3 regions of the Pseudohaliea sp. genome follow, and region 2 is predicted to be linked to each of the others. Evidence: predicted binding sites of a transcription regulator. Region 2 holds the regulator's gene; each other region holds the start of a gene.
What was found. The regulator sigma-54, encoded in region 2, starts transcription at its own class of promoters, with help from an activator protein. The targets are predictions, from matches to a motif close to TGGCACANNNNTTGCNNT.
Positions count from the first base shown of each region.

Region 1 (10,158 bases), on a different contig from region 2:
AGCCGCGCCGTGGCCGTTCCCGTCACCGTCTACAGCACCCGCTTCTGCCCCTTCTGCATCGCCGCGCGGCGGCTGCTCAAGGGCAAGGGGGTGGCCTTCGAGGAGATCGCCGTGGACGGCGACGCCGCCCTGCGTGCGAAAATGACGGAGAAAGCCGGCCGCCACACGGTGCCGCAGATCTGGGTTGGCGACCGGCACGTGGGCGGCTTTGATGAACTCGCGGCGCTGGACCGCGAGGGGCGCCTCGATGCGCTTCTCGGCCTGTCCGCGTCCCCCTGACAGACAGAACCATCCGCACGGAGAAAGCAAGCCATGGCCGACGAGCAGGCAGCAGCACAACAGGACGCCCCGCAACAGCAGTTCTCGCTGCAGCGCATCTATTGCAAGGATGTCTCCTTCGAGTCCCCCGCGACCCCGGAGGTCTTCCGCCAGTCCTACCAGCCGAAGGTCAATATCGACCTCAATACGAAGAGCAACGCCATCGACGAGAACGGCAACTTCGAGGTCGTGCTGACCATCACGGTCACCTCGAAGGTCGAGGAAGAGACGGCGTTCCTCGTCGAAGTCCAGCAGGCCGGCATCTTCTACATCACGGGCTTCGAGACGGAGCAGCTGCGCATGGTGCTCGGCACCGCCGCGCCGAACATCCTCTTCCCCTACGCGCGCGAGGCCATCGACGGGCTCGTGGTCAAGGGTGGTTTCCCGGCGCTCATGCTCGCCCCGGTGAACTTCGAGGCGCTCTACCAGCAGGCGATGGCTCGCTCCCAGGCCGAAGGCCAGCAGGGCGCGGCCCAGGGCAACGGCGAGGCACCGGCCGGGGCCTGAGCCCGGGCGGCGGGCCCGCCCCGCCTACAGGTCCAGCTCCTTCATCTTGCGGGTCAGTGTGTTCCGGCCCCAGCCGAGTAGCTCGGCGGCATCCCGCTTGCGGCCCTGCGTGTGCTGCAGGGCCACCTCGATGAGCGTGCGCTCGAAGGCGGGGACGGCGGCGCGGAGGATGTGCTGCTTGCCCTGCACGAGCTCGTTGTTCGCCCATTGCGACAGCAGGTCCCGCCAGTCCGTGCCTTCGCCTGTCGGAGCCATGGCTTCCCGTCGGCCGAGTTCCGGCGGCAGGTCCGACAGGTGTACTTCCCGCCCCGACGCCATGACCGTGATCCAGCGGCAGGTGTTCTCGAGCTGGCGTACGTTCCCGGGCCAGTCGAGCCCGGCCAGGAACCGCTCCGTCTCCGGGAGCAGCACCTTGGTCTCGCCCCCCAGCTCCCGGGCGGCCCGGGCAAAGAAGAACTCCATCAGCTTCGGGATGTCCTCCCGCCGCTCGGCCAGCCGCGGCAGGTGGATGCGGATCACGTTAAGGCGGTGGAACAGGTCCTCGCGGAACTCGCCGCGGTTCACCCGCTCCTCGAGATCCTGGTGGGTAGCGGCGATGATGCGCACATCGACCCGCACCGGGGTGTGCCCGCCCACGCGGTAGAATTCGCCGTCGGCGAGCACCCGCAGGAGGCGCGTCTGGGTCTCCGCCGGCATGTCGCCGATCTCGTCGAGGAACAGGGTGCCGCCGTCGGCCTGCTCGAAGCGTCCCTCGCGGCGCCCGCTCGCCCCGGTGAAGGCCCCTTTTTCGTGGCCGAACAGCTCGGATTCCATGAGGTCCCGGGGGATGGCGGCCATGTTCAGGGCGATGAAGGGCTGGCTGGCCCGAGGGCTGTGCCGGTGCAGCGCCCGCGCGACCAGCTCCTTGCCGGTGCCGGACTCGCCGTTGATGAGCACGGTGATATTGCTGTGGGCGAGGCGGCCGATGGCACGGAAGACCTCCTGCATGGCCGGGGCCTCGCCGATGATTTCCGAGCCCGGTGCCAGGTCCCCGGGGGTGTCCGCCGGGGCCAGGTGCTCCCGGGCGTGGGCCAGGGCCCGCTCCGTCACCGCTACCACCTCGTCGATATCGAAAGGCTTGGGCAGGTATTCGAAGGCGCCCTGCTGGTAGGAGGCCACGGCGCTGTCGAGGTCCGAGTGGGCCGTGGTGATGATCACCGGCAGCCGCGGGTGGCTGGCCGTCAGCCGCTCGAGAAGCTCGAGGCCGTCGGTGCCCGGCATGCGGATGTCACTGATCACGGCGTCCGGCTGCTCGTCGCCGAGGCGGCGGAGCATGCGGTCGCCATTCGAAAAACACTCGCTCTCGATGCCGGCCTGGCCGAGGGCGCGTTCCAGCACCCAGCGGATCGATTGGTCGTCGTCGACAACCCAGACTTTAGGAGGCTTGGGCATAGGATTCTTCCAGCGGTAGATAGAGGCTGAAGCGGGTCTCGCCGGGCTTGCTGTCGCAGGTCAGCAGGCCGCCGTGGCGATTGACGATGGACTGGGAGATGGCCAGCCCGAGGCCGGAGCCGTCGGCGCGGCCGCTGATCATGGGCACGAACAGGGAGTGGCGCAGCTCCTCGGGAATGCCCGGCCCGTTGTCGACGATGTCGACGCGGCAGACCAGCCGGTGCCGGCGGTTGCCGATCGTGAACTGGCGCTGGGAGCGGGTAATGATCGCAAGCGCCCGCAGATCCTGTCCGCTCGTGGCCTGGAGCGCATTGCGGGCGATGTTGAGCACCGCCTGGACGAGCTGGACCCGGTCGCCGAGGATGTCGGGCAGGCTCGGGTCGTAGTCGCGGGTCAGCGTCAGTGCCGCCCCGGCCTCCGCCCGTACGAGCCGGCAGACGTGTTCCAGCACTTCGTGCACGTTGAGGGGCTCCAGCTGCGGCTGCACCTTCGGGCCCAGCAGCCGGTCGACGAGGTCGCGGAGCCGGTCCGCCTCGCGGATGATGATCTCCGTGTACTCCCCTAGCTCACCCTCCGGCAGCGCGCGGGCAAGCAGCTGCGCCGCGCCGCGCACGCCGCCGAGGGGGTTCTTGATCTCGTGGGCGAGGCCCCGGACCAGAGAGTGGGTCGCCTCCTGGGCGTTGAGCAGGCTCTCCTCGCGGCTGATGCGCTGCAGCCGGTCCACCGCCTGCACCTCCACCACGAGTGCCACCGGTCCCTCATCGTGCAGTGGCGTTATCACCAGGTCGACCTGCCCGGAGCCACCGGTCGGCAGCACCAGTTCCACCCCGCGGCGCACGATCGGGTGTTGCTCCCGCAGCGCCTGCTCGAGGTTGCCGAGCCACGCGGGCGGCAGCGAATCGATGTGCCGCGCATGGAGGCCGCAGACGCGCGCCGTGGAAATCGCCAGCTGCGCCTCCGCCGCCGGGTTCAGATAGCAGACGCGGAGTGCCTCGTCGAGGCAGAGCACCCCCGTGCTGATATTGTCGAGAACGTCCGCTTCCAGCATGCCTGCCCTGTTTTCCAGCGCCCTTCGCGTCGCTGCCTCCCGACAAAGCAAGATTGGAGCCACAACGGGGCATTGACCATACGCGGGGGCTGGTGACTATAAAATCCTGCGTTCAAACCAGTGCAAGTGCTCACACATGGCCTGTGGCGTGGAATCTCTGCGCCAAAGTGGCCACCGGCTTCGGCCGCCCCGCCAATACCTGCACCCGCCATGCACCAGTATGGTGCATGTGTGCCGGTTCGACCAGCGCGGGCCGGAGGGAGAGGGGGAGTCAGCGCACCGAGGGGCGCAGCACGTAGACGCGGACGGGGTCGGACTCGGCAATGGTCTCGCCGCTGCTGCTCACGCGCCGGATAACCAGGTCGTGCGGCCCGCGAAGCACACCCTGCAGGCCCCAGCTCGCGCCCGCCTGGGGCGCCCCGACGGCCTCACCATCCATGAGCAGCTGCAACCGCTCCCCGGGGCCCAGCGGCGGCTCCGCACGCCCGCTCACGCTGAAATTCCCGGGCCCCATGGCGATAGTGGTCTCGTCCGGCGGTGAGGTGATGGTGACCGTCGGCGCGGGCGCCGGCTCGGGTGCTTGCCGCCCGGGCGCGGGCCGCGGCAGCGGTTCGGGCGGCGGCGCGGTGTTCAGGTCCCCGAGTTCGACTTCCTCGCCCTCCTGGCCGGGAGCCGGCGGCTGGTCGCTGAAGACGACGTTGCCGTGTTCGTCCACGGTGCGGTAGATCTTTTGTGCCAGGGCGGACCCGGAAACGACACACGCGATAACAAGACCCAAAACGGCGACAAGCTTGCCCATGGTCACCTCCGGCGGCTGGCGTGTATTCATTATGTGCCTTTTTGCTGTGGTAGCGCCAAGGTGCTGTTTACGGCCTTCTCCGGACATGTGCCAGGGGCGGGCGGGAAAGGGACACCGCTCCTTTCCGGGGCGAGCGCGGGATACGTCGCTCAGTCGCTCCCCGTTACACGCTTTGTGAGAGACGTATCCCGCGCTTGCCCCTTCCGCCTCGCGTACTTCCGACGCGGTGGGTTTGCCAGGCGGTAGGGGCGGCTGCTGGCTAAGGCCCCCACAAAGCGTGTATCGGGGAGCGACTGGGGGCCTTAGCCAGCAGCCGCCCCGGGATGCTTCGAGAAGCCAATGTCGCTGTGCGTCCCGGCTTTGCAAGGCTGCCGGTTCGCTTCATCAACGGTTTCGGAGCCTTGCGCGAAACCAAAAAAAAGGCCCGCAATTGCGGGCCGGAAATGTGAGCCGGGTAGAAGCTTACACGGAGTAGTAGAGGTCGAACTCCACCGGGTGGGTGGTCATGTTCAGGCGCTCGATGTCCTCGCGCTTGAGCTCCATGTAGCCGTCGATCATGTCGTCCGTGAAGACGCCGCCGGCGGTGAGGAAGGCGCGGTCCGCGTCGAGGGCGTCCAGGGCCATCTCGAGGCTGGAGGCCACCGTCGGGATCGCCTTGCCCTCCTCCGGGGGCAGGTCGTAGAGATCCTTGTCCGCGGCGTCGCCGGGGTGGATCTTGTTCTGGATGCCGTCGATTCCGGCCATGAGCATGGCGCTGAAGGCCAGGTAGGGGTTGGCCGTCGGGTCCGGGAAGCGGACCTCGATGCGCTTGCCCTTGGGGCTCGGCTCGTAGGGGATGCGGATCGAGGCGGAGCGGTTGCGCGCCGAGTAGGCGAGCATGACCGGCGCTTCGAAGCCCGGCACCAGGCGCTTGTAGGAATTCGTGGCGGCGTTGGTGAAGGCGTTGAGGGCGCGGGCGTGCTTGATGATGCCGCCGATGTAGTAGAGCGCCGTTTCCGAGAGGCCCGCGTAGCCGTCGCCGGCGAAGACATTCTCGCCATCCTTGCTGATCGACTGGTGGACGTGCATGCCGGAGCCGTTGTCACCGACCAGCGGCTTGGGCATGAAGGTGGCCGTCTTGCCGTAGGCGTGGGCGACATTGAGTACGCAGTACTTGAGGATCTGTACCTCGTCCGCCTTGCGCACCAGCGTGTTGAACTTGACGCCGATCTCGCACTGGCCGGCGGTGCCCACTTCGTGGTGGTGTACCTCGACGGGGAGGCCCATCTGCTCCATGGCGTCGCACATGGCGGCGCGGATGTCGTGCAGGGAGTCGACCGGGGGAACGGGGAAATAGCCGCCCTTCACGCGCGGACGGTGGCCGATGTTGCCCTCCTCGAACTTGTGGCTCGAAACCCAGGCCGCTTCCTCGGAGTGGATCGTGTAGCCGGCGCCCGACATGTCCGAGTGCCACTTGATGTCGTCGAAGACGAAGAACTCCGGCTCCGGGCCGAAGAAGGCGGTGTCGCCGATGCCCGTGGACTTGAGGTACTCCTCGGCGCGGTGGGCGACGGAACGCGGGTCGCGCTCGTAGCCCTGCATGGTGGAGGGCTCGACGATGTCACAGCGGAGGTTGACCGTGGGATCGTCGGTGAAGGGGTCGGCGACGGAACTGGAGTCGTCTGGCATGAGGATCATGTCCGACTCGTTGATGCCCTTCCAGCCCGCGATGGAGGAGCCGTCGAACATCTTGCCCTCTTCGAAGAAATCCTCGTCCACTTCCGTGGCCGGGATGGTGACGTGCTGCTCCTTGCCCTTGCTGTCCGTGAAGCGCAGGTCGACCCACTTCGCTTCGCTTTCCTTGATCAGTTCCAGGGTCTTCTCTGACATGGTCAGTCCTCCGTTGGGAATGTCATCGGGTCCTCGGACCCGTTTCTTGCGAGCTGTCGGCGCCACGCACCGCAAAGGGCGCACCGCGTCAGTTCTGGTGCCTCGCGGAATTGCAAGTCCTGTGCCAGCCGGGCCCGGCTACAGGCCATTGAATCAAATAGGCTTTTTTTCCACCCGGCGGCAATCGGGGAAGCCTGCGCCCTTTGTTGGTGCAAGAGGGCACCTAGATAGTGCATTGCTCCCGGAGTGCCTGCAAGCAGGCTGGTGGCCGGCGCCGCGTCAGGTATAATCCTGCGCCTTTTTCGCCGCATCGCGGCCTGCGGAGAATCCCGTGATCGAGTCCCTGCGCAACATCGCCATCATCGCCCACGTCGACCATGGCAAGACCACGCTCGTCGACTGCCTGCTGCAGCAATCGGGTACCCTCGACCGGCGCAGCGCCGGCGCGGAGCGGATCATGGATTCCAACGACCAGGAGCGCGAGCGCGGGATCACGATCCTCGCCAAGAACACGGCGATCCGCTACGGCGATTACCGCATCAACATCGTGGATACGCCCGGGCACGCCGATTTCGGCGGCGAGGTGGAGCGCGTGCTGTCCATGGTGGACTCGGTGCTGCTGCTGGTGGACGCGGTGGACGGACCCATGCCGCAGACCCGTTTCGTCACCGCGAAGGCCTTCGCCCGCGGCCTTCGCCCCATCGTCGTGGTGAACAAGGTCGACCGCCCCGGCGCGCGCCCCGACTGGGTGGTGGACCAGGTCTTCGATCTGTTCGACAACCTCGGCGCGACGGAAGAACAGCTCGATTTCCCGATTGTGTTCGCCTCGGCCATCCAGGGCATCGCCGGCCTCGACCACGAGGCCATGGCCGGCGACATGACGCCGCTCTTCGATGCCATCATCCGCGAGGTGCCGGCGCCGAAGGTGGACGAGCGCGGCCCGCTGCAGCTGCAGGTGAGCGCGCTGGACTACAACAGCTACGTCGGGGTCATCGGCGTCGGCCGCATCACCCGCGGCCGGCTTGCGCCGAACGCGCAGGTCGCCGTGGTCGACAGCGAGGGCGGCCAGCGCAACGGGCGCGTGCTGCAGGTCATGGGTTACCTGGGTCTCGAGCGCGTCGAGGTGGCCGAGGCCAGCGCCGGCGACATCGTCTGCGTGACGGGTATCGACGGCCTCAACATCTCCGATACGCTCTGCGATCCGGCAGCTGTCGAGGCCCTGCCGCCGCTGACGGTGGACGAGCCCACGGTGAGCATGACTTTCCAGGTCAACGACTCGCCCTTCGCCGGCAAGGAGGGCAAGTACGTCACCTCCCGCAACCTCGCCGAGCGCCTCGAGCGCGAGCTGATCCACAACGTGGCGCTGCGGGTGGAACCGGGCGACAGCCCGGACCGCTTCATCGTGTCGGGCCGCGGTGAGCTCCACCTGTCGGTACTGATCGAGACCATGCGCAGGGAAGGCTACGAACTCGGCGTGTCGCGGCCGGAGGTGATCCAGCGGGAGATCGACGGCGAGCTCTGCGAGCCCTACGAGCAGCTCCTGGTCGACTGCGAAGAGGCGCACCAGGGGGCGGTCATGGAGGCCCTCGGCGAGCGCCGGGCGGAGCTCTCGAACATGGTGCCGGACGGCAAGGGCCGGGTGCGCCTCGAGTTCATCGTGCCCGCCCGCGGCCTTATCGGCTTCCGCTCCCTGTTCCTGACGCTGACCTCCGGGAGCGGTATCCTGACGCACGTCTTCGACCATTACGGCCCGGTGCGCAGCGGGATGCTGGCACAGCGCAACAACGGCGTGCTCATCTCCATGGTGACCGGCAAGACCCTCGCCTACGCGCTCTACAACCTGCAGGATCGCGGCCGGCTCTTCGTGAAGCCGAACGTGGAGGTTTACGAAGGGCAGATTATCGGCCTGCACAGCCGCGGCAATGACCTGACGGTCAACCCCACCAAGGCGAAGCAGCTCACCAACATCCGCGCCGCCGGCACGGACGAGGCGCTGGTCCTCACCCCGGCGGTGGAGCACAGCCTGGAGCAGGCACTGGAATTCATCGCCGATGACGAGCTGGTGGAGGTGACGCCGGCCAGCATCCGCCTGCGCAAGAAGTTTCTCAAGGAGCACGAGCGCAAGCGCGCCTCGCGCGGCTAGCGTTCCTGCCGGACCGGCAGGGGCTACGCTCAGCCGACGGCGAGCACCATGTGCACGTGCTCGATGCCGTCCTCGTCGTAGCTGTCACCGTCGATGATGAAGCCCAGGCTCTCGTAGAATGCCGTCAGGCGCGCCTGGGCGCCGATGCGGATGGCATGGCCGGGCCAGCGCTCGCGGTTGAAGGCGATGCCCCGGCGCACCAGTTCCCTGCCGAGGCCCCGGCCGCGCCCCGCCTCGGGGACGATGATGCGTCCGATGGAGCTCTCCCGGTAGGGCGTCCCGGGCGGGAGGCAGCGCTGGTAGGCGAGGAGCGTGTCGCCGCGCCGGCAGAATACGTGCCAGGCGGCCCCGTCCAGGCCGTCGCAGTCCAGGTAGGGGCAATCCTGCTCGACCACGAACACGGCCTGGCGCAGGGCAAGGATGTCGTAGAGCCGCTGCACACCCAGCGCGTGAAAGGGCAGCGCCTCCCAGGCATCCCCGCGTTCGTTTCCCGTCACCGTGCCTGCTCCCTGCCAGTTTCTCGCGTTCATCGGGGGCGGGCATGCTAGCGCGCCGGGGCGGGCGGCGCCAGCGCGGGTTTCGCAAATTGCAATCGCGCGGTCGCTGAGAACTTGCTATGATCGCGCTGAGACAGCGGTGCAGGGCCAAGCCGTCTCCCCGGGTGCCCGGGCAGGCCTCCCAACCGGATGCAGGTGAATGCTCGCGAGTGTAGATCTTCCCGATGATTTCACGGCCCTGAACCGCCAGTTCCGGGAGCTTGTCCAGACCCTCCTCGATGATGTCGACCTGCCCCCGGGCCGGGTCGAGGTCACGGCGACGCGCAGCGGCAATTTCCGCGGCTTCGACGGCGGCAAGTTCTACCTCGTCGAGAGCGGCACGATCACGGCACGCTACCGCGACCGCTCGGTCTTCCTCCTCGAGGAGGGCGACCTCCTGCTGCCGGACATCGCCGGTCTCGGTGACCCGGACGCCGCCGTCTACTATGGCAGTGAGGCCGGCGCGAGCCTGCACAGCTACCCGGCGCTGGAGTTCATGCGCCAGGTATTCTCGCGCTCCTCGACGACCAAGCTCTGGACCCGCCTGCTGGTCACCTACTCGGGCATGATGGTGCGCCTCGCCGCCGCCAACAGCAGCATGGATGTTGTCACCACCCCGGGTTTCGAAGTCTACGAGCCGGACGATATCATCATCCGCCAGGGTGACCGGGCCGAGTATGTCTACCACATGACCTCGGGCGTGGCCGATGTTCTCGTCGACGACGTGCTGGTCGGCCGCATCGGCTCCGGGGAGATCTTCGGCGCCATGGCCGCGCTCACCCGCGCCGATCGCAGCGCCACGGTGCGCGCGCGCAGCGCCTGCTCGGTCGTCAAGGTGCCCACGCACCAGTTCTCGGACCTGATAAAGAGCAACCCGGCGACCATCCACGCCCTGCTCTCCGACATGGCAAACTCCATCGCCAGCCTGAACGAGCAGGTGGTGCGCCTGCAGGGAAGCAGCGAGGACGCCTGAGTACGGCGCCGGTGCCCCGCGGCCCCCGACCATTCATCCACCCCCCGACCGGAGCGAGTGACGAGACAATCGCATGGCTGACACGCAAGTGAACGAAGGCGACGGCACCGAGCAGGTTTCCCTGCGCCAGTACGCCGAGAAAGCCTACCTCGACTACTCCATGTACGTGATCCTGGACCGGGCCCTGCCGCACGTCGGCGACGGCCTCAAGCCGGTGCAGCGGCGCATCGTTTACGCCATGAGCGAACTCGGGCTCAAGGCGACCGCCAAGTACAAGAAGTCCGCGCGTACGGTCGGCGACGTGATCGGCAAGTTCCACCCGCACGGCGACAGTGCCGCCTACGAAGCCATGGTGCTGATGGCCCAGGACTTCAGCTACCGCTACCCGCTGGTGGACGGCCAGGGCAACTGGGGCTCGCCGGACGATCCGAAATCCTTTGCTGCCATGCGCTACACCGAGTCGCGGCTTGCGCGCTACGCCGAGGTACTGCTCGAGGAGGTGGGCCAGGGCACGGTGGACTGGGTGCCGAACTT
Region 1 covers NZ_JBTOLW010000014.1:21,710-31,867, reverse strand. Annotated here, with positions in the region: gene ACX93N_RS08710 (rhodanese-like domain-containing protein) at 1-2, shown strand, start outside; gene grxC (glutaredoxin 3) at 10-279, shown strand; gene secB (protein-export chaperone SecB) at 313-825, shown strand; gene ntrC (nitrogen regulation protein NR(I)) at 850-2,256, opposite strand; gene glnL (nitrogen regulation protein NR(II)) at 2,240-3,304, opposite strand; gene ACX93N_RS08685 (DUF4124 domain-containing protein) at 3,576-4,133, opposite strand; gene glnA (glutamate--ammonia ligase) at 4,566-5,972, opposite strand; gene typA (translational GTPase TypA) at 6,304-8,115, shown strand; gene ACX93N_RS08670 (GNAT family N-acetyltransferase) at 8,145-8,612, opposite strand; gene ACX93N_RS08665 (Crp/Fnr family transcriptional regulator) at 8,812-9,624, shown strand; gene parC (DNA topoisomerase IV subunit A) at 9,698-10,158, shown strand, end outside.
Region 1: glnL (nitrogen regulation protein NR(II)) is a predicted target of sigma-54. The motif match lies at 3,349-3,366, and genes of this name have one in related genera.

Region 2 (10,158 bases):
GCCTGGACCAGCGACGCGTGCCGCCCGGGAATGCCCCCCCGGCGGCAGCCTCAGGCCCCGGCTGACTGGAGCTCGCGCAGGTAGCGGAAGAGCTTGCGCGCTGCGGCCGGTGGCCGCTCAGCCGCCTTCTCGCGCTGCGCCTGGCGCAGCAGCTGGCGCAGGTGCTGCCGGTCTGCCTCGGGGAAGCGCGCGAGCACGGTCGCGAGGCCGCTGTCGCCGCGCTCGACGAGTTCGTCGCGCAGTGCCTCCAGTTCGTGGTGCCGCGCGGCGCTCGCTGCCCGCTGCTGGTGCAGCCCGTCGAGGGCCGCCTGCAGTGGCGCCGGGTCGACGCTGCGCATGAGCTTGCCGATGTACTGCAGGTGACGCCGCCGTGCACTGCGGCTGGTGATGCCCCGGGACTGCACGATGGCGTTCTCGAGGCGGGGGTCGTCGATGGGAATCGCCTCCAGCTCCTTCGGGCTGAGCGCGCAGAGTGCTTCGCCGAGGGCCTGCCGCGCGCTCATCTCGCGCTTGAGCGCGCTCTTGCTGGGCGCCTCGTCGCGGAAGTCGTCGTCCTCAACCATGGCCGTTGTCAACCATAAACAGCCGCCGCCAGGCCCAGGAAAGCCACGAAGCCGACCACGTCGGTCACCGTGGTCAGCACCACGCCCCCGGCGAGGGCCGGGTCGATCCTGAGGCGCTGCAGCACCAGGGGCAGGACCGCGCCGGACAGCCCAGCGGTGACCAGGTTGATGACCATGGCCGCGGCGATGATGGCGCCGAGGGCCGGGCTGTCGAACCACAGCGCCGCGGCCGTGGCGACGATGGCCGCCCAGACCAGGCCGTTGATGACGCCGACCCAGGCCTCGCGCAGGATCAGCCAGGCCCGGTTGCCGGCGTTGATCTGTCCCATGGCCATGGCGCGCACCAGGACAGTCACGGTCTGCGTCCCGGCGATGCCGCCCATGGAGGCGACGATGGGCATGAGCACGGCGAGGGCGACGACTTTCTCGATCGTGCCCTGGAACTGGTTGATCACCGCCGCGGCAATGAACGCGGTGACCAGGTTCACCGCCAGCCAGACGGTGCGCCGGCGCGCCGTGCGCAGCACGGGGGCGAAGGTGTCCTCATCCTCGTCGAGGCCGGCGATGGCCATGAAGGAGTGGTCCGCGTCCTCGCGGATGACGTCCACCACGTCATCGATGGTGATCCGCCCGAGGAGCCGGCCGTCAGCGTCGACCACCGGTGCGCTCACCCAGTCGTTGCGCTCGAAGAGACGCGCCACCTCGTCGTCCGGCATGTCCACGGGGATCGCCTGCTGGCTGGTGACCATGAGCTCGCGCACCGAGTGCGACGGGTCCGAGACCAGCAGGGTACGCAGCGGCAGCAGGCCGACGTAACGGTCGTTGCGGGTGACGACGATGAGGTTGTCGGTGGCCTCGGGAATGGCCTCGTGACGGCGGAGGTAGCGCAGCACCACGTCCAGGGTCAGGTCCGCCCGGATCGTGATGGCGTCGGTGTTCATGAGGCCGCCGGCGGTATCGTCGGCGTAGAAAATCACCTGTTCCAGGCGCGCCCGGTCCTGGTGGTCCATGGCCTCGAGGACTTCGAAGGTGACCTCGTCCGGCAGCTGCTGCAGGATGTCGGCGACATCGTCGTCGTCCAGCCCCTCGGTGAGTTGCACGACCTGCGCCGGCTCCAGGGCGCTCAGGAACTCGAGCTGCAGCTCGTCACCGAGCTCGTTGAGGACCTCGCCCTGGAGATCGTCGTCGATGAGCTGCCACAGGATCTGCCGCGAGCGCGGCGGCGAGGACTCGAGGAGGTGCGCCGCGTCGGCGGGCTCCATCTTGCGGAGCATGCGGCTGACGTCGCCCAGGGTGCCCTGCTCCAGGGCCTGCGTGACCCGGTCAAGCGGCTTGTGGCTGTGCGGTTCAGCGCTGGTCATCGCGTCGCTCGGTCCGGGGGTGGGTGGGCGGGGCGGCTGAAATTATCCGGTAAAGACCGGGCGACAACAACAGAACCCGCGCTGCGGCGGAGCCGGGGGCTGTTCCTCCTACTCCTCCTCCTCGAAACGATTGTCTATCAGAGCGCAGAGGGCGCTGAGCGCCGCGCCGGCGTCCTCGCCCTCGGCTTCGAGGACCAGTGCCGTTCCCTTGCCCGCGGCGAGCATCATCACCGCCATGATGCTCTTGCCGTCGACGAGCTCGCCGCCGTCGCCGCGACCGGCACGGACGCGGGCGGAATAGGCGGCCGCGCAGCTCACGAACTTCGCGGCGGCCCGGGCGTGCAGCCCGAGCTTGTTGATGATCATGACTTCGCGCCGCTCGACTGCCACTATCCGAGCTCCCGGTGCCTGAGGTGTACCGGGCCGTGGTGGGCCGCCAGGTGGGCGAAGAGCCGCTCGGCCATGTACACGGAGCGGTGCTGTCCACCGGTGCAGCCGAGGGCGATGGTCAGGTAGCTGCGGGCACCGCTGCCATAGTGCGGCAGCCAGCGGTCGAGGAACCCCGCCAGCTCCAGGAACAGCTCGCCGGTCAGTGGTTGCGCCTCCAGGAACGCCTGCACCGGCTGGTCCCGGCCGGTCAGCAGGCGCAGCTCCTTGCTCCAGTGCGGGTTGGGCAGCATGCGGACGTCGAACACCAGGTCCGCGTCGGCCGGTACGCCGCGCTTGAAGCCGAAGGACTGCACCAGCAGCGAGAGGACGCCGGCCCCGGTGCCGACGAGGCGCTGGCGTACGGCATCGCGCAGCTCGTGAATGGTCATCTCGCTCGTGTCGAGGGTGAGCCCCGCCTCGGTGGCGAGGGGCTCGAGCAGGGCCTGCTCCCGGCAGATCGCCTCGGCGAGGGGCAGTTCGTGGCTCGCCAGCGGGTGCCGGCGCCGCGTCTCGCTGAAGCGCTTGAGGAGCGTCGCCTCGTCCGCGTCGAGGTAGAGCGTGCGCAGGCGCACGGTGTCCGGCAGCCCGGCCAGGATGGCGTCGATCCGTGAAAGGTCCGCGGCCGCGTTGCGGGCATCGATGCACACGGCGACGCCGGCACCGTCCCGGGCCAGGGCCGGGGCGTGACCGACCAGTGCCGGCAGCAGCGACGCGGGCAGGTTGTCGATCGCATAGTAGCCCTCGTCCTCCAGCTGGTGCAGGGCCGTACTCTTGCCGGAGCCGGAGCGGCCGCTGATGATGACGAGGTCCACGGGCTGTCAGCCTTCCCAGCCGATCGCGGTGTCGTAGAGCACCCGGTCGCTGTCGCAGGCGCGCAGGGCCGCGCGCAGCGCGGGCTGGCTGAACAGGCGCGCGATGGCGGCGAGGATGTCGAGGTGCTCCTGGTGCGCTTCCTCGGGCACCAGCAGGACGAAGAGGATATCCACCGGGGCGTCGTCCGGGGCATCGAAGTCCGCCGGTTCACGCAGGGTGACCAGCGCGCCCAGGGGCCGGGTACAGCTCGCGAGGCGGCAGTGCGGAATGGCGATGCCGCCACCCAGGCCGGTACTGCCGAGCTTCTCCCGGGCAAGCAGCTTGCCGATGAAATCACCGGGGTCGAGGTCCGGGTGGTCCGCCGCGACAAGCGCGGCGACCTCTTCAAAGATGGCTTTCTTGCTGGCCCCCGGCACGTCCCGCCGGGTACGCGCCGGTGACAGCAGTTCCTCAAGTTCTCGCATGCGCCTGTCCTAGTGCGGCCGCGCCTTTTCCTTGTGCTTGATGAGCTGCCGGTCGAGCTTGTCGGCGAGCGCGTCGATGGCGGCGTACATGTCGTCCGATTCCGCGGCGGCAAAGATGTCCGCACCGGAGATGTGCACGTTGGCCTCGGCCTTCTGTACCTGCTTTTCGACGATGAGAGTGACTTCCATGTTGGTAATGTGGCTGTGGTGGCGCTGGAGCCGCTCGAACTTGCTTTCCACATAGTCGCGGAGCGGGTCGGTAACGTCGACGTGATGGCCGCTGATGTTGAGTTGCATACTGGACTCCTTGTGCGTTGCAACGCAGGTATGCCCGGGTCGTGGCCGGGCGCTCAGTTCTCAGACCAGGCGCTTGCGCTCGCTGGACGGCGGGATGTAAAGGCTGTCCCGGTACTTCGCGATCGTCCGCCTGGCCACCTTGATGCCCTGTTCTTCCAGCAGCTGCGCGAGCCGGCTGTCGCTGAGCGGTTTGCGCGGGTTCTCCGCCGCGATGAGCTTGCGGATGAGCGCGCGGATCGCCGTTGAGGAACAGGCGCCGCCCGCGGTCGTGGCGACGTGGCTGGAAAAAAAGTACTTCAGCTCGAAAATGCCCCGGGGGGTATGCATGTACTTGCGCGTGGTGACCCGGGAGATGGTCGATTCGTGCATCGACACGGCCTCGGCAATGTCATGGAGCACCAGCGGCTTCATCGCCTCTTCGCCGTACTCGAGGAAGTTGCGCTGGTGGGAGACGACTTCCGAGGCCACCTTGAGCAGGGTCTCGTTGCGGCTCTGCAGGCTCTTCAGGAACCAGCGGGCCTCCTGCAGGTTATCGCGCAGGTAGGTGTTCTCGGCGCTGTTGTCGGCGCGCCGGATCAGCCCGGCATAGGTGTCGTTGATGCGCAGCCGCGGCGCGATGTCCGGGTTGAGCTCGACCACCCAGCGGCCCTCGCGTTTGCGCACGAACACGTCCGGTACGACGTACTCGGTGTCGTCGGCACCGATACGCTTGCCGGGGAACGGGTCGAGGGTCTGAAGCAGCTGCAGGACGCCGCGCAGCGCGTCCTCGTCGAGGCGCATGCGGCGCAGGATCTGCGCGTAGTCGCCGTTGCCGAGCTGTGCCAGGTGGCGGCTGACCAGGGTGCGCGCCTGCTCCAGCCAGGGGGTTCCCGGCGGTAGCTGCCTGAGCTGCAGGAGCAGGCATTCCTGCAGGTCCGCGGCAAAGACGCCGGTGGGCTCGAACTGCTGCAGGGCGTGGAGCACGGCCAGCACTTCCTCGCGCTCGATCTCGCCCTCGAAGTCCGCCGCGCAGAGCATGTGCAGCTCGTCCACGGTGCTGGTGAGGCGGCCGTTGTCGTCGGTGGCATCGATGATGGCCAGGGCGATCGCGCGGTCGAGGTCCGACAGGCGGGTGAGATTGAGCTGCCAGAGCAGGTGGTCGTGAAGGCTCTGGACGCTGGCATTGCGGCTGTCCATGTCGTAGTCGGCGCCCTCGGCCGCCGGGCCCGGCGCGGAGGGCGCGGAAGAGGGCACGAGGTCTTCCCACTGCGTGTCCACGGGCAGGTCCTCGGGCATGGTCGGCTCGTAGTCGCCGCTCTCGCCATCCCCCGCCGCGGTGCGCTCGAGGCTCTCCAGGGGGCCCTCGCCGTTGCTGGCTGTGAGGTTCTCGCCGGGCTCGGGGCTCTCCAGGGGCGCGTCGTCGTCGCCCTCGTCGAGCTCGAGCATCGGGTTGCTCTGCAGCACCTGCTGAATCTCGAGCTGCAGGTCCAGCGTCGACAGCTGCAGCAGCTTGATTGCCTGCTGCAGCTGCGGCGTCATGGTCAGCTGCTGGCCCAGCTTGAGTTGCAGTGCTTGCTTCATGATCGCGAGGGGGAGGCGTTCCTTTGCCCTGTTCGAGTGCAGTGTAGCGCCGGCCCGCCGGCGGAGGCAACGGACTGGCGCGGAAATTGCAGAGATTGGTGCCCGGGCCATTGACGCCCGTCAAGAATCGTGGCGAAGACCCTCGAGGCCCGCCCCTGGCGGTGCCGCGAGCGCTCTCTGCCGGTGCCTTCAGAGGCGGAAGGTATCGCCGAGATAGACCTTGCGGACTTCCGGGTTGTCGAGCACGGCCTGGGGGGAGCCGGCGGCGATGATGCGACCCTCACCGACGATGTAGGCTGTCTCGCAGATGTCGAGGGTCTCGCGCACGTTGTGGTCCGTGATAAGGACACCGATGCCGCGGTGCTGCAGGTGGCGGATGATCTCCTTGATGTCCGATACGGAGATCGGGTCGACACCGGCGAAAGGCTCGTCGAGGAGAATGAAGGCCGGTTCCGTGGCCAGCGCCCGGGCGATCTCCACCCGGCGGCGCTCGCCGCCGGACAGGGCCTGGCCGAGGCTGCCCCGCAGGTGCGCGACGTGGAACTCCTCGAGCAGTTCGTCCCGGCGCTCCCGGCGCTGGGCGCGGGTGAGGTCCCGCCGCGTCTCCAGGATGGCCATCAGGTTGTCGCCGACGGACAGCTTGCGGAACACGGAGGCCTCCTGGGGCAGGTAGCCGATGCCCCGGCGCGCCCGCTCGTGCATGGGCAGACCGATGATGTCCTCGCCATCGATGGTGATCTGCCCCGCATCGGCGCGGATGATGCCGACGATCATGTAGAAGCAGGTCGTCTTGCCGGCCCCGTTCGGGCCCAGCAGGCCGACGACCTGGGCGCTCTCCACGGCGAGGGAGACGTCCCGCACCACCGGGCGCCCGCCGTAGGCCTTGGCCAGCTTACTCGCCTTCAGTTCCGCCATCGGGCGTCGCTCCTGCATCGGCGGGGTCGGCCGCCGTTTCAGCCGCTGCGTCGGGCGCCGCCCCGGAAGGCGTTGCCGGCGCGGTCCCCGCAGCGTCGCTGTCATCGGCCTCTGCCGGGTTCTCCGCCTCGTTGGCCAGGCGCGGCGGGATCACCACCTGTACCCGCTCGCCGCCGCTGTCGGCCGCATCGGCGCGGACCAGCTGCTCGCGAATCAGGTAGTCGATGCGATCGCCGCGCACCGTGGCGCCGTCCTGCTCGACCTCGGCGTCCTCCTCGAGCAGGACGCGCTCCTCGGCGGTGAAATAGGTGATGCGCCGGGCGGCGGCGTGGATCACGGCCTCGCCGACCTCGGGCTGCTGCTGCATGCGGGCCGGCTCGCCGGTGGCCACCACGCGTTCGGCGAGGTCTCGGCTGTGGTAGATGATGAGCTCGTCCGCCTCGATGATCAGGCTGCCCTGCACCAGGCGCACGGCGCCGCTGTAGACCGTCTCGCCCGCTTTTTCGTCGCGCACGGCGCGGTCTGCCTCGACGGCGATGGGCTGCTCGCGGTCCCCGGGCAGTGCCTGCGCCCCCGTTGCCAGCAGGGCGGCACCGGCCAGCAGCAGGGCGGCGAAGCGCTTCACCGGTAGACCGCCTCGATGGCCTCGCGACGGTCCATGGCGTGCAGCAGCTGCTCGCAGGCCTCGCGCACACAGCCGGCGCCGCCGGCATAGCGGCTCTGCCAGTCGGCGGCCGCGGCCACCGCGGCTACCGCGTCGGCGGGGGCGAGGCCGATGGCCGCCGCGCGCAGCGCGCCGAGGTCCGGCAGGTCATCGCCCATGTAGGCGCACTGCGTGAGCTCGAGGCCGAGGCTGGCGCAGAGCTCCTCGAGGGCCACGCGCTTGTCCTCTCGCCCCTGCACCACGTGGGCGATACCGAGCTCGGCGGCGCGGCGTTCGACGATCTGCGAGCGGCGTCCCGTGATGATGGCCACGGCCACCCCGGCCCGCTGCAGGAGCTTGAGGCCCAGGCCGTCCTTGATGTTGAACGCTTTCAGTTCCTCGCCGTCATTGCCGTAATAGAGGCGGCCGTCCGTGAGGACGCCGTCGACGTCTAGGGCCAGGAGGCGCAGGGCGCTGGCGCGGGCGCGATCGATCACCGGCGGCCTCAGGCAATGCCGGCCTGGAGCAGGCCGAGGAGGCTGACCACACCGACGGGCTCGCCGTGGTCGCCGACCACCACGAGCGCGCTGATGCGGTTCTCTTCCATGATGCGCAGGGCCTCGGCGGCGAGCATGCCTTCGCTGATGGTGCGGGCCTTGCGCGTCATCAGGTCACCGATGGGCGTCTCGTTGATGTCGATGCGGGCATCGATCGCGCGCCGCAGGTCACCGTCGGTGAATACACCCTCGAGGTGGTCGCCGTCGACAACGGTGGTCATGCCCAGGCCCTTGGCAGAGATTTCCAGCAGCGCTTCGCCCAGCGGCGTTTCCGGGGTGACCCGGGGGATCTCCGGGCCGCTGCGCATGACGTCCTCGACCATCAGCAGCAGCTTGCGACCGAGGGCGCCGCCGGGGTGGGAGAAGGCGAAGTCCTCGGCAGTGAAGCCGCGGGCCTCGAGCAGCGCGATGGCGAGCGCGTCGCCCATGACCAGGGCCGTGGTCGTGCTCGAGGTGGGCGCGAGATCGAGCGGGCAGGCCTCGGTCTCGACGCCGGTATCGAGATGGGCGTCCGCCGCCTGCGCCAGCGTCGAGGACGGGTTGCCGGTCATGCTCACCAGCGGCGTGCCCAGGCGCTTGAGCAGCGGCAGCAGCATCACCACCTCGTTGGTGCTGCCGCTGTTCGACAGGGCGAGGACGCAGTCGTCGCCGGTGATCATGCCCATGTCGCCGTGGCTTGCCTCGCCGGGGTGCACGAAGAAGGCGGGTGTGCCGGTACTCGCCAGCGTCGCCGCGATCTTGGTGCCGATGTGGCCGGACTTGCCCATGCCCGTGACGACCACCCGGCCGCGGGTGCCGAGCAGCAGCTCGCAGGCGCGGGCGAACTCGCTGCCGATGCGCTGCTCCAGGGCCGCGACCGCAGCCGCTTCCATGCGCACGGTGCGGCGGGCGGAGTCGACGTAGCTGGGCGGGGCGGCATGGGTCATCGGGCGTCTCGGGAGGGTCACTACGGGAGGGTCACTACGGGAGGGCCACTAGAGGCTCAAGGCAAGCGCGTAATAGTACAGCGCGTAGAAGCTCGTCAACAACAACCCCACCGCCCGGCCCAGGTAGCTGTACCCGCCCTCGGCGCGGCGCCGGTGGTGCCCCGTGTAGATGGCGACGGCGAGGAGGAAGGTGCCCGCCGCCATGGCCGGGTAGTCGCGGGTGAGCACGTCGCCGGACAGCGCCAGCGGGGCGACGACGCCCGGTACCGACATGACCGCGAGCAGGTTGAACAGGTTCGAGCCGATGACATTGCCGATGGCGATCTCCGTGTGTCCCTTCAGGGCGCCGGCGAGCGTCGCGGCGAGCTCCGGCAGGCTGGTGCCCACGGCGACGATCGTCAGGCCGATGACCAGCTCGGAGACGCCGAGCTGCGCGGCGATGGTCGTCGCCCCCCAGACCAGCAGCCGGGAGCTGCCGACGAGCAGGGCGAGGCCGGCGAGAAAGGCGAACCAGGCGCGCAGGGGTTTCAGGTGCGGCAGCTCCTCTTCCTCGCTCTCTTCCCGGACGATCCGGTTCCCAGCCTGCGCGCGCACCATCTGCACGAGGATCAGGGCGAGGCCGCCCATCATCAGCAGGCCGTCGAAGCGGGACAGCACACCGTCAAGCAGGAGCACCCAGGTGCCGAGGGTGACCAGGAGCAGGGTCGGCAACTCCACGCGCACGCAGCCCTGGCGGATGAGCATGGGCACGATGAGCACCGTCAGCCCGAGGACGAGACCGATGTTGGCGATGTTCGAACCGAGTGCATTGCCCACGGCGAGCTCCCCGGCGCCGGCCAGGGCGGCGGTGATGGAAACGAGGATCTCCGGCGCGGAGGTGCCGAGGGAAACGATGGTCAGCCCGATGATCACGGGGGACAGGCCGAGGTTCTCGGCGATGGAGGCGGCGCCGGCGACGAAGAGGTCGGCGCTCCAGACCAGGAGCACAAGGCCGATAATGACCGCTGCGGCTGCCAGGATCATGCGGCGGTGCTTCCCGGCCCCGGGCCGGCGACGGGAAACCCGGCGGCGGAGCCGTGGTCATACGGAACGCGGGTCGAAACGTAGTACAATGGCGGACCCGGGACGGTGGCGTCAGTTGGCATGAAGCGGATTCTAACCGCTCGCCCGGGCCGCCGCAGCATACAGGACGAATCGGGATGCCCATGAAAGCACAAGCGGAACGGATGGCAGGCCTCCGGGGCGGCGCGCTGCGCTGGCTGCTGGCCGCCACCGTGGTAATCACCATGGCAGGCGGCAGCGCTGCGCAGGCGGTCGCCAAGGAGCCGAGCAGCGCGGCGCAGACACTCCGGGAGACGACGGAGGAGGTCCTCGAGGTGATCGAGTCGGCCCAGGGCTACGTGGACGAGAACCCGGAGCGCTACTACGAGGCCGTGCACGAGGTGCTGGACCCGGTGGTGGACTTCCGCGGCTTCGCCCGCGGCGTCATGGGCGATTACGCCACCAGCGAGCGCTACCGCTCCCTCGACGAGGCGGGACGGCAGAAGCTCCGGGACCAGCTCGAGCGCTTCACGGAAACCATGCGCAAGGGGCTGGTGCGGACCTACAGCAAGGGGCTGCTCGCCTTTAA
Region 2 covers NZ_JBTOLW010000037.1:6,745-16,902, reverse strand. Annotated here, with positions in the region: gene ACX93N_RS14700 (YhdP family phospholipid transporter) at 1-65, shown strand, start outside; gene yjgA (ribosome biogenesis factor YjgA) at 51-563, opposite strand; gene mgtE (magnesium transporter) at 572-1,924, opposite strand; gene ACX93N_RS14685 (HPr family phosphocarrier protein) at 2,033-2,314, opposite strand; gene rapZ (RNase adapter RapZ) at 2,314-3,165, opposite strand; gene ptsN (PTS IIA-like nitrogen regulatory protein PtsN) at 3,172-3,630, opposite strand; gene hpf (ribosome hibernation-promoting factor, HPF/YfiA family) at 3,640-3,927, opposite strand; gene ACX93N_RS14665 (RNA polymerase factor sigma-54) at 3,988-5,487, opposite strand; gene lptB (LPS export ABC transporter ATP-binding protein) at 5,677-6,402, opposite strand; gene lptA (lipopolysaccharide transport periplasmic protein LptA) at 6,380-7,027, opposite strand; gene ACX93N_RS14650 (KdsC family phosphatase) at 7,024-7,539, opposite strand; gene ACX93N_RS14645 (KpsF/GutQ family sugar-phosphate isomerase) at 7,551-8,528, opposite strand; gene ACX93N_RS14640 (calcium/sodium antiporter) at 8,577-9,551, opposite strand; gene ACX93N_RS14635 (MlaC/ttg2D family ABC transporter substrate-binding protein) at 9,734-10,158, shown strand, end outside.

Region 3 (10,158 bases), on a different contig from region 2:
TCGTGGGGGTTAGCGGCAGGACTCGCGGTTTCTTGAGCCGCTCCGCGGCGGGCGGCGCCCTCGAGCTGGCCCACCAGCTGGTCGGCGAGACCGAGCCCGCCGTGCCTCACCAGGTCCTGCGCTACCTGCCGGTCGAACATGTCGTAGTAACCGTCCAGCTGGCTGCTGCCCAGCAGGTCCTCGCCGCCGCTCGCGGCCCGCATCTCCGAGAGCATGCGCTGGAGCAGGAGCGCCTCGAACTGCTCCGCCGCCTCGCGCACCGCCTCGGGGTCCTCCCGGCGGGCGGCGAGCTTGAGCCCGCCCAGGGCGGAGGGGTCCAGGGCCAGCGCGTTGTCGAGGGACGCGGCCACGGTCAGATCACCACCAGCTGGGCGCGCAGGGCGCCCGCTTCCTTCAATGCTTCCATGATCGCCACCAGGTCGCCGGGCGCGGCGCCGACCTGGTTCACCGCCTGGATGATCTCGTTGAGGGACACCCCGGAATCGAACAGGAACATGCGCGCATCCTCCTGCGCCACCTCGATCTGCGAGCGCGGCGCCACGGCCGTCTCGCCCCCGGCGAAGGCGCCGGGCTGGGAGACCTCCGGCCGCTCGCTGATGGTCACGGACAGCGAGCCGTGGGCCACGGCGGCGGGCAGCACGCGCACCTCGTTGCTGATCACCACCGTGCCCGTGCGCGAGTTGACGATGACCCGCGCCGGTTCCGCCCCCGGCGTGACCTCGAGGTTCTCGAGCACGGAGAGATAGGCGATGCGCTGGTCCGGGTCCGCCGGTGCCTGCACCTCGACGGACACCGCGTCCAGGGCGCGGGCCGTGCCCTCGCCCAGGGTCTCGTTGATGGTCTCGGCCATGCGGTGGGCGGTGGTGAAATTGGGGGTGTGCAGGTTGAGGGCCAGGGCCGCGCGCTCCAGGAAGCCGCTGGGCACCGCCCGCTCCACGGTCGCCCCGCCGGGAACGCGGCCGCTGCTCGGGATATTGACGGTGATACTGGAGCCGTCCTGGCCGGAGGCGCCGAAACCGCTGACCACGAGGTTGCCCTGGGCGACCGCGTAGACGTTGCCGTCGGCGCCCTTGAGCGGGGTCATGAGCAGGCTGCCGCCGCGCAGGCTGCCGGCGTTGCCGATGGAGCTCACGGTGACGTCCAGGCGGGTGCCGGGCTTGACGAAGGCCGGCAGCTCCGCGTGCACGGACACGGCGGCGACGTTGGTCAGCTGCGGGTTGATGTTCTCGGGCACCGTGATGCCGAACTGCTGCAGCATGTTGTTGAGGGACTGCAGGGTGAAGGGCACCTGCGCCGTCTGGTCGCCGGAGGAGTCGAGGCCCACCACCAGCCCGTAGCCCACCAGCTGGTTCGAGCGCACGCCGCCGACGGAGGCCAGGTCCTTGATGCGCTCGGCCTGGGCCGCCGCGACCGCCGGCAGGGCAACGGCGAGGAAACCAGCCAGCCACAGCGCGAGGAGGGGACGGAACATTGCCATGACGATAGCCATCAGAAGGGAAAGATCGGCGAGTTGAAGAAGCGGCTCAGCCAGCCCTGGCGGTTGGCGTCGGCCAGCGCGCCGCGGCCGCTGTACTCGATCTGCGCGTCGGCCAGCTTGAAGGAGGGCACGGAGTTGTCCGCCCGGATGTCCGCCGGCCGGACAATGCCGGCGACGCGCAGGTACTCGCGGCCCTGGTTGACGGTGATCCACTTTTCCCCGCGCACCAGCAGGTTGCCGTTGGGCAGGCGCCGGTAGACGGTCACGGCGATGTTGCCATCCACGCGGTTGCTCTGCGCGCTGTCACCCTCCCCCTCGAACTCGCGGGAGGCGCTCAGCTCGCTCTGGAAAAGCGGAAACTCGTCGCCGCGGAGGAACTGCTCCCCGGAGAGCGTCGGGTTCTCGATGCTCGCCGAGCCGTCCTTGCTGGTGCTGGTGCTGGCGCTGGTGGAGGCATTGGTGCGCTCGGCGAGCTGGATGATCAGCGTGTCGCCCACGCGCCGGGCCTTGACGTCGCCGAAGAGCGACAGGCCGGTGGCGGCCTGGTAGATGGCGCCGTTGGCCGCCTCCGCCGGCGGGACCGGCGGCTCCGGCGGCAGCGTGGCGGACCAGTCCCGGATCGGGGTCTCCGGCGACGCGCAGGCGCCGAGCAGCGCGAGCACGCCCGCCAGCGCTGCCCGCCGCAGCATCGGGGAAAGCTTTGCGGTCATGGCGGGGCTCATCACAGGTTGTTGGTCACGAACTGCAGCATCTCGTCCGAGGTGCGGATCGACCGGGAGTTCAGTTCGAAGGCGCGCTGCGTCTCGATCATGTTCACCAGTTCCTCCACCGTGTTCACGTTGGAGCTCTCCACCATGCCCTGGATCAGCGTGCCGAGGCCGTTCACGCCCGGCGTGCCGTTCAGCGGCGGACCGCTGGCGCCGGTCTCCGTGAACAGGTTCTCGCCGCGCGCTTCAAGGCCCGCGGGGTTGACGAAATCCGCGGTCTGCAGGATGCCGATCTGCACCGGCGCCCCCTGCCCCGGCAGCTGGACACTGACGGTACCGTCAACACCGATGGTCACGCTCTGGGCGTTGTTGGGGATGTTGATGGCGGGCTGGATCTGGTAGCCACCGGAGGTCACCAGCTGGCCCAGGGAGTCGATCTGGAAGGAGCCGTCGCGGGTGTAGCTGAGGGTGCCGTCGGGCATCAGCACCTGGAAGAACCCGCGGCCCTGGATGGCGACGTCGAAGGCGTTCTCCGTCTGCACCAGCGACCCCTGGGTGAACAGCTTCTCCGTCGCCACCACCCGGGCGCCGGTGCCGAGGTACAGCCCCGAGGGCATCTCCGTGTTCTGCGACTGCTGACCGCCGGCCTGGCGGACATTCTGGTAGATAAGGTCCTCGAACACGGCGCGGCCGCGCTTGAAGCCCGTCGTGTTGACGTTCGCCAGGTTGTTGGACACCGTGGCCATGCGTGTCTGCTGGGCATCCAGGCCCGTCTTCGCGATCCATAACGCTCTCATGCTGTTCCCTGCCTGTTGCCTGTACCGTTACTGCCCGAGACGCATCAGCTGCGCCGCGGTGTCCGCGTTCTCGTCAGCGCTGCGCATCATCCGCACCTGCATTTCGAACTGCCGGGCCAGCTCGATCATTTCCACCATGGACCGGGCCATGTTGACGTTGCTCGCCTCCAGCTGGCCCGAGTGCAGCCGCACCTCTGCATCCGCCGGCGGCACCTCGCCATCGGCAGTACGGAAGAGGCCGTCGGTGCCGCGCTCGAGGCTCTCCAGCTCCGGCCGGACCAGCAGGATGCGCTCGAGCACCGCCGGGGCCCGGGGCCCCTGGCCCAGGGGCACGATGGAGATCGTGCCGTCCACGCCGATGGTGAGCTGTGTATGCGGCGGGATGGCGATGGGGCCCTGGTCCCCCAGGACCGGGTTGCCGGCACCGGTGCGCAGCAGGCCGTTGGCGTCGATCTGCAGGTCCCCGCGGCGGGTCAGCGCCTCGCCGCCCTCGGCATCCTGCACGACCAGCCAGCCCTCCCCCTGCACCGCCACGTCCAGGGCGCGCCCGGTGGCCTGCAGGGGCCCGGACGACAGGTCGGGGCGGACCTCGCTGGTCCGCACATTGTGGCGGCTGGGCAGGCCGGGACCCTCGATCTGCTGGCTCTGTGCGCTGTCCAGGCTGCGCTTGAAGGCCGTGGTGCCGACGTTGGCCAGGTTCTGCGCGTTTCTCGCTTGCGCCTCCATGACCCGGTGCGCCCCGGTCATGCTCACGTATAGCAGCCGGTCCATCAGTCGCGCTCCCGTTCACACATCATTCGACAAGCCTCAGCGGATGTTGATGATGGTCTGCGTCACGGTATCCGCCGTGGAGATCATCTGCGCGTTGGCCTGGAAGTTGCGCTGGGCGGTGATCATCTGTACCAGCTCCGCCGTGAGGTCCACGTTCGAGGCCTCGAGGGCACCGGACTCCACCAGGCCGTAGTTCGACGTTCCGGCCTCACCGAGAAGCGCCTGGCCGGAGGCGAAGGTCTCCGTGAAGGCCGTGTTGCCGTTGTTCGCCAGGCCCTGGACGTTGGCGAAGTTGGCCATGGCCAGCTTGCCCAGCGCGCTCGACTGGCCGTTGGTGAAACGGGCGAACACGATACCTTCCTGGCTGATGTCGATGCCGGTCAGGCGGCCGCTCTCGAAGCCGTCCTGGCTGAGCTCGTTGACCGAGAACTGGTCACCGAACTGGGTCGCGTTGGTGAAATCCGTGGTCAGGTTGAGCGGATCGGCACCGTTGGCCAGGGGCACGGGCGGGAAGGTGAGCTCGCCGCTCGCCGGGGCCGTGAGGCTGCCCAGGGAATCGAACTGGAGGGTCTGCGGGCCGCCCACGGGACTGCCGTCCACGTACAGTGACGCCTCCCATTCATTGACATTGGCGGTCTTGACGAAGTAGTAGCTCGCCGTGTGGGTCGCGCCCAGCGAATCGATGATCGACAGCGACGTGGTGTGATTGAAGGTCTGCGGGTCCGCCGGATCGAGCGGCGCGACGGCCGGCTGCGGCGCGCCGCCGGGCAGGTTCAGCCCCGCGGTGATCACCTCGGTCGCCCGCGGCGGGTTGTTGGCGGTCACCAGCTGCAGGTCGGTCAGTTCCGCGGTGTTGAAGCCGTCACTGGACGGCGGGAAGGCCTGCAGCCGCAGGCCCTCGGAATCCACCACGAAGCCGTTGCGGTCGACGTTGAAGACGCCCGCCCGGCTGTAGCTGAGCGCGCCGTTGTCGCTCAGGGTGAAGAAACCGTCACCGACGATGGCCAGGTCCAGGTTGTTGCCGGTGAAGTCGATGGTCCCCTGGGAGAACTGCTGCTGGATCGAGGACAGCCGCGCGCCGAGACCGGTCGCCGACGACGACACGGACTGCAGGCCGGCCGCGAACAGTTCCGCGAAGTTGGCCCGCGACTGCTTGAAGCCGGTGGTGTTCACATTGGCGATATTGTTCGCGGTGACCGTGAGGTCTGTGTTGGCGGCATTCAGGCCGGACAGTGCAATCTGGAAGGGCATGGGGTTCTCTCCTCAGGAAATTTCGACAGCCCGGCCGAGCGACATCGCGCCCATGCCAGCCACGTTGATGCTGATGGCGCCACCGGGGCCCTGCAGGGAGACGCTGTCGACGCGCCCCCAGACCAGGGGCTCGGCGGCCGTGGTCTCGCGGCCGACGCGGTAGCGCGCCTCGAGGCGGTAATCGCCCGCGGGGGCGATGCCGCCCTCGGCGGTCGTTCCATCCCAGCGGAAGGCCGCCCGGCCGTCCGGGCCGGCGTAGACCGGCAGCTGCGCCACCAGTTGCCCGCCGGCATCCTTGACGGCCAGCACCGCGCCGGCCGCCTCCGCCGGCACCTCAACCACGCCGGCGAGGGGGTTCTCCCCGTCGAAGGCGCCGGAGCCCGAGGGCACGAGCACCTCGCGGTCGACGAGGCTGGCGGCCTGCAGGGCCTGGTTGCCGGTGAGCGCGTCCGCCGTGCTGTTGAAGCTGCTCTCGAGCCGGTCGATGCCGGACACGGTGGAGAACTGGGCCATCTGCGCCAGGAAGTCGCCGTTCTCCATGGGCTTGAAGGGGTCCTGGTTCTGCAGCTGGGTGGTCATCAGGCGCAGGAAATCCGCCTGGCCGAGCTCGTCGCGCTTGCGCTCCGCCGGCTGCGGCTGGCGCGCGAAAAGCTCCTGGATCGCTGTCATGTCATTCATGGGTTCTAGTTCCCGAGGTTCAGGGTTCGCAGCATGAGGTCCTTCGACGTATTGAGAATCTCCACGTTGTTCTGGTAGGCCCGCGATGCGGAGATCATGTTGGTCATCTCCGACGCGAGGTCCACGTTGCCGCGGTAGATGTAGCCCGCGTCATCGGCCTGCGGGTGGCCCGGCTCGTAGACCGGCATCGGCTCGGTGCGGTCCTCGACCACGCCCAGCACGCGGACACCGGCGCCCGCCTCCTGCCCCGCGCCGGCCATGACCGTCTCGAAGACGGGGTGGCGCGCCCGGTACGCTTCAGCGGGGTCGCCGCTGACCGAATTGATGTTGGCGAGGTTGGACGCCGTCGCGTTCAGGCGCACGGACTGGGCACCCATGCCCGACCCGGCGATGGAGAAGACCCGGAAAAGATCCATCAGCTGTTACCTCCCTTCAACACGTCGATCATCGAGCGGATTTTGCCGCTGAGGAACTGCAGGCTGGCCTGGTAGCGCACCGCGTTCTCCGCGAAGGCCGCCTGCTCCCGGTCCACCTCCACGGTGTTGCCGTCCTGCGCCGGCTGCAGGGGCACGCGGTAGAGGAGCGGGCCCGCGCCGCCGGCGCCGGTACCGGCGCCGAGGTGGCGGTCGTGCGTCACGCGCAGCCGGTCGGCGCCGGCCACCGGCCCGCCGGCCTCGGCGAGCGCCGCGCGGAAATCGAAATCACGGGCCTTGTAGCCCGGCGTGTCCGCGTTGGCGATGTTGCTGGCTAGCACGGTGTTGCGCTGCGAGCGCAGGCTGAGCGCCTGCTGGTGAATGCCGAAGTAGTCGTCGATACTGAAACTCATGGACGCGCGTCCTGCCCCCTTTGCCCGGTAGCCAGCAAGTTGCGTGCCACCGAGCGTCGGGCGCGGCGGACCGCGTGGTTCCGCGGCCCCGGCATCGCCGCAGCGCCGGCGGGCGGCAAGGGTTTGCCGGCGGCGGCAAGCCAGAGGCAGCCGGCACGATGCTTGCTTAGCTTATGGATGATAGACCGCTTATGAACCGGACGCGCCCCATGCCATCAGCCGCTCGCCGCTACCCCCGCAAGCACCAGCGCCCCGCGCCGGGTACCCGCGGACTGTCGCGGGCGGTGCTGGCGCTGCTGCTGGCGCTCGCCGCGGCCGGCGGCGCCACGCAACCGCCGCGGCAGCCGCTGGACGAAATACGCGCGGCGGCAGAGGCCTTCGTGCTCGAGCGTCTGCCGGGGGACCGCAGCGATACCACGGCAACGGCGGGACGGCTGGACCCGCGGCTGCGCCTGGCGCGCTGCGACCAGCCCCTGGAAGCCTTCGCCGCCGCCGGCAACCGCCTGCGCGGCAATACCAGCGTGGGCGTTGCGTGCCCCGGCGCCTGGCGGCTTTACGTACCGGTCAAGGTCGAGACGCTGCGCACGGTCCTCGCCCTCAGGCGCCCCCTGCGCCGCGGCGAGACCATCACGGCAGAAGACCTGGATACGGTGCGGATGGACACGGCGCGGCTGACCCGTGACTACTACACAGAGCCCGCGGCGGTGGTGGGCCACACCCTCAAGCGCTCTGCCGCGGGCGGGACGGTGCTCACCAGTGCCCTGGTGGAAGAACCACCGGTGATACGCCGCGGCCAGCGGGTCTCGCTGGTGTCCAGCGCCAGCGGCATAGCGGTGCGGGCGCCCGGCGAGGCCCTCGCGGACGCACGGGCCGGGCAGCGGGTCCGCGTCAGAAACCTGTCGTCGGGCAAGATCGTGGAGGGAATGGCACTGCGCTCGGGCGGTGTCAAGGTACAGTGACGATGGGGCTAAAGTTTGCGGGAGCGCTGCCGCTACCCTAGAGTATCAGGCTCACCAGTGGAGCGACAGGAAATGGCAGACAGCATCAGCGGCCTGGGCAAGGGCCCGGAAAAGGCAGCGGGGACCCCTGCCGCGCGCTCCAATAGCGCGCCGGCCGGCAACCAGGCGGCGCGCCCGGCAGCAGGCACGGATTCCGTGAACCTGACCGACACGGCGCGACAGCTGCAGGCGCTAAGCCGGGCAGTGGACGGCACCGACCCGGTGGACAGCAGCCGGGTGGAGGCGGTCAGGCTGGCGCTCGAAGCCGGACAGTACAGCGTCGACAGCCGGCGGATCGCCGAGCAGCTGCTGCAGTTCGACAACTGATGCCGGGGGCCACGCCCATGCTGCAGAGCCCCAGGCGCCTGGCCGGCGCGCTCGACGACCTGTTCCGGGCCCAGCAGGAACGCGCCGAAGGCCTGCTCGCCATCCTCCGGCAGGAGCGCGAGGCCCTCAACAGCGGCGACCTTGCCGCCATCGAGGAAACGGCATCCACCAAGATCAGCGCCCTCGCCGAACTCGAGGAGCTCAAGGCCCGCGAGGCGCGGCTGCTCGCCGGCCTCCCCTTCGGCGACAGCGACACCCCGCTGGAGCAGGCCCTGGGCTGGTGCGATGCGGACGGCAGCCTGCGCGTCCGCTGCGACCAGGTCATCGAGCTGATGGTGGCCTGCGACCGCCACAACAAGCGCAACGGGCTGCTCGTCCAGCACCGCCTGAACTACGTGCGGCGCGCCATCGATGTGCTGCACCGGGCCCACGCGGAAACGCTCACCTACGGCCCCGACGGCTCCCCCGGCGGCACTCGGCCCTCGAGGCTGCTGGCCGAGGGCTGACCCGGGCAACCGCTTCCACGGCAGCGGGCTGTCGCGCGAGGGACGCCGGTGGCGGATGACAAGATCACGGACCGGAACCGGATCGCCGCCCTCCTCGACGCCCTCCGGCGCCAGGAAGCCCCCGTGCAGCTGCTCCCGGCGGCGGGGGACGGCCAGGAGTTGTCCCTGCTCCTGGCCTGCAGCCGGCGCAGAAAGCAACTGGTTCTCGACGCGCCGCGGGGCCTCCAGGCCGGCGACGACCCCGCGGGCCGCGCCATCACGGTGCTGGCCCGGCTCAACGGCGCCGAACTCCGCTTTGACACGACGATCCTCGCTGCGGAAGAATTCCGCGGCTACGCGGCCCTGCGCGCGGCCTGGCCGCACGCGGTCCTGTACCGCCAGCGGCGCAGGGCTTTCCGGGCGCCGGTGGGGGGAGACCGCAGCGGCCGGCTGGAGCTGTACGATGCGGCGGGACGGGTGGTCCGGGGGCGGCTCACGGACCTCTCGGCGGGCGGTTTCGGGGCCCTCGTCGATCGCGCTGCGTCGCTGCGGGAACGCGAGGAGGTCGAAAGCACGCTGGCGATCGACGGCCTGGCATTGAAAACGACGATAAGAATCATGGCTGTGCGTATCCCGGCCCGGGGGCGCTTCATGCGCATCGGGGCGGCTTTCCGGGGACTCTCGCCAGGCCAGGAGGCGCAGGTCGAGAAGCTCGTGCGGGCGCTCGAGCGGCACGCCATCCGGCGCGGGGGCGCACGCCGCTGACGGGGGAGCAGGGACGCATGGAGCAGACTGACCAGGGCCGGCCGCAGGCCGGGGACACGGGAGCCGGGCATGCCCCCGTCGCCCGCCAGCCCATCTATGACAGGAACCGGGACATTTTCGCCTATGAGCTGCTCGTGCACGCAGCCGGGGCCGACCCGTCGGCGGAGACCGCCGCGGCCGACGGGGTCGCCAGCGCGCGCGCCGCGATCGCGGCGCTGACCCGGCTGGACCTGGAGCAGGTCACCGACAGCCGGCCGGCGTTCATCAACGTGTCCCGGGACTTTCTCCTCGACCACCACGATCTGCTGTCCCGGGCGACGGGCACGGGCATCGAAGTGCCCTGCGCCGCCTGCAACGACGACGAGGCCGTCGCAGTACTGGCGCAGCTGAACGCGCAGGGAGTCGCCGTGGCCCTGGACGACTTCCGCTGGGTGCCCGGGGTGCAGCGCCTGCTCGAGCAGGCCCGGCTGGTGAAGATCGACGTGCGCGCCGCGGAGCCGGGCACCCTGGCGCAGCTGCTGGAAAGGCTGCGCGGCGGCCCGGCGACGCTGCTCGCACTCAACGTCGACAGCCAGGAGGCCTTCGACCACTGCCACGCCCTGGGCTTCAACTACTTCCAGGGCTTTTTCCTGTGCCGGCCGCGCGCGCTCAGCGCCCCGGGCCTGCCCGACAGCAAGCTCAATACCCTGCGGCTGATGGCGGCCCTGCAGTCGCCGGAGGCAGAGCCGGACGAGCTCGAGGCCATCATCCGCACCGATCTCACCCTGCACTACCGGCTGCTGCGCACCGTGAACTCCGCCTACTACGGCCTGCCCGTCGAGGTGAAGTCGATCGGCCACGCCATCACCTGCCTGGGCATGGTGGCGGTGCGGCGCTGGGCCGCCCTGCAACTCCTCGCGGCGGAGGACGAAAAGCCGCCGGAGGTCCTGCGCCTCGCCCTGATCCGCGCCCGCATGTGCGAGCAGCTCATCGCCGGCCCCGGCAAGGACGAGCAGGACAAGGCCTTCACCACGGGCCTCTTCTCCCTCCTCGACGCCGTGTTCGACACGCCCATGGACCTCATTCTCGAAAAGCTG
Region 3 covers NZ_JBTOLW010000019.1:3,332-13,489, forward strand. Annotated here, with positions in the region: gene ACX93N_RS10335 (rod-binding protein) at 1-350, opposite strand, end outside; gene ACX93N_RS10340 (flagellar basal body P-ring protein FlgI) at 353-1,477, opposite strand; gene flgH (flagellar basal body L-ring protein FlgH) at 1,489-2,187, opposite strand; gene flgG (flagellar basal-body rod protein FlgG) at 2,199-2,981, opposite strand; gene ACX93N_RS10355 (flagellar basal body rod protein FlgF) at 3,009-3,752, opposite strand; gene flgE (flagellar hook protein FlgE) at 3,789-5,003, opposite strand; gene ACX93N_RS10365 (flagellar hook assembly protein FlgD) at 5,016-5,681, opposite strand; gene flgC (flagellar basal body rod protein FlgC) at 5,687-6,097, opposite strand; gene flgB (flagellar basal body rod protein FlgB) at 6,097-6,507, opposite strand; gene flgA (flagellar basal body P-ring formation chaperone FlgA) at 6,717-7,466, shown strand; gene flgM (flagellar biosynthesis anti-sigma factor FlgM) at 7,539-7,832, shown strand; gene ACX93N_RS10390 (flagella synthesis protein FlgN) at 7,850-8,338, shown strand; gene ACX93N_RS10395 (flagellar brake protein) at 8,387-9,082, shown strand; gene ACX93N_RS10400 (EAL and HDOD domain-containing protein) at 9,100-10,158, shown strand, end outside.
Region 3: flgA (flagellar basal body P-ring formation chaperone FlgA) is a predicted target of sigma-54. The motif match lies at 6,659-6,676, and genes of this name have one in related genera.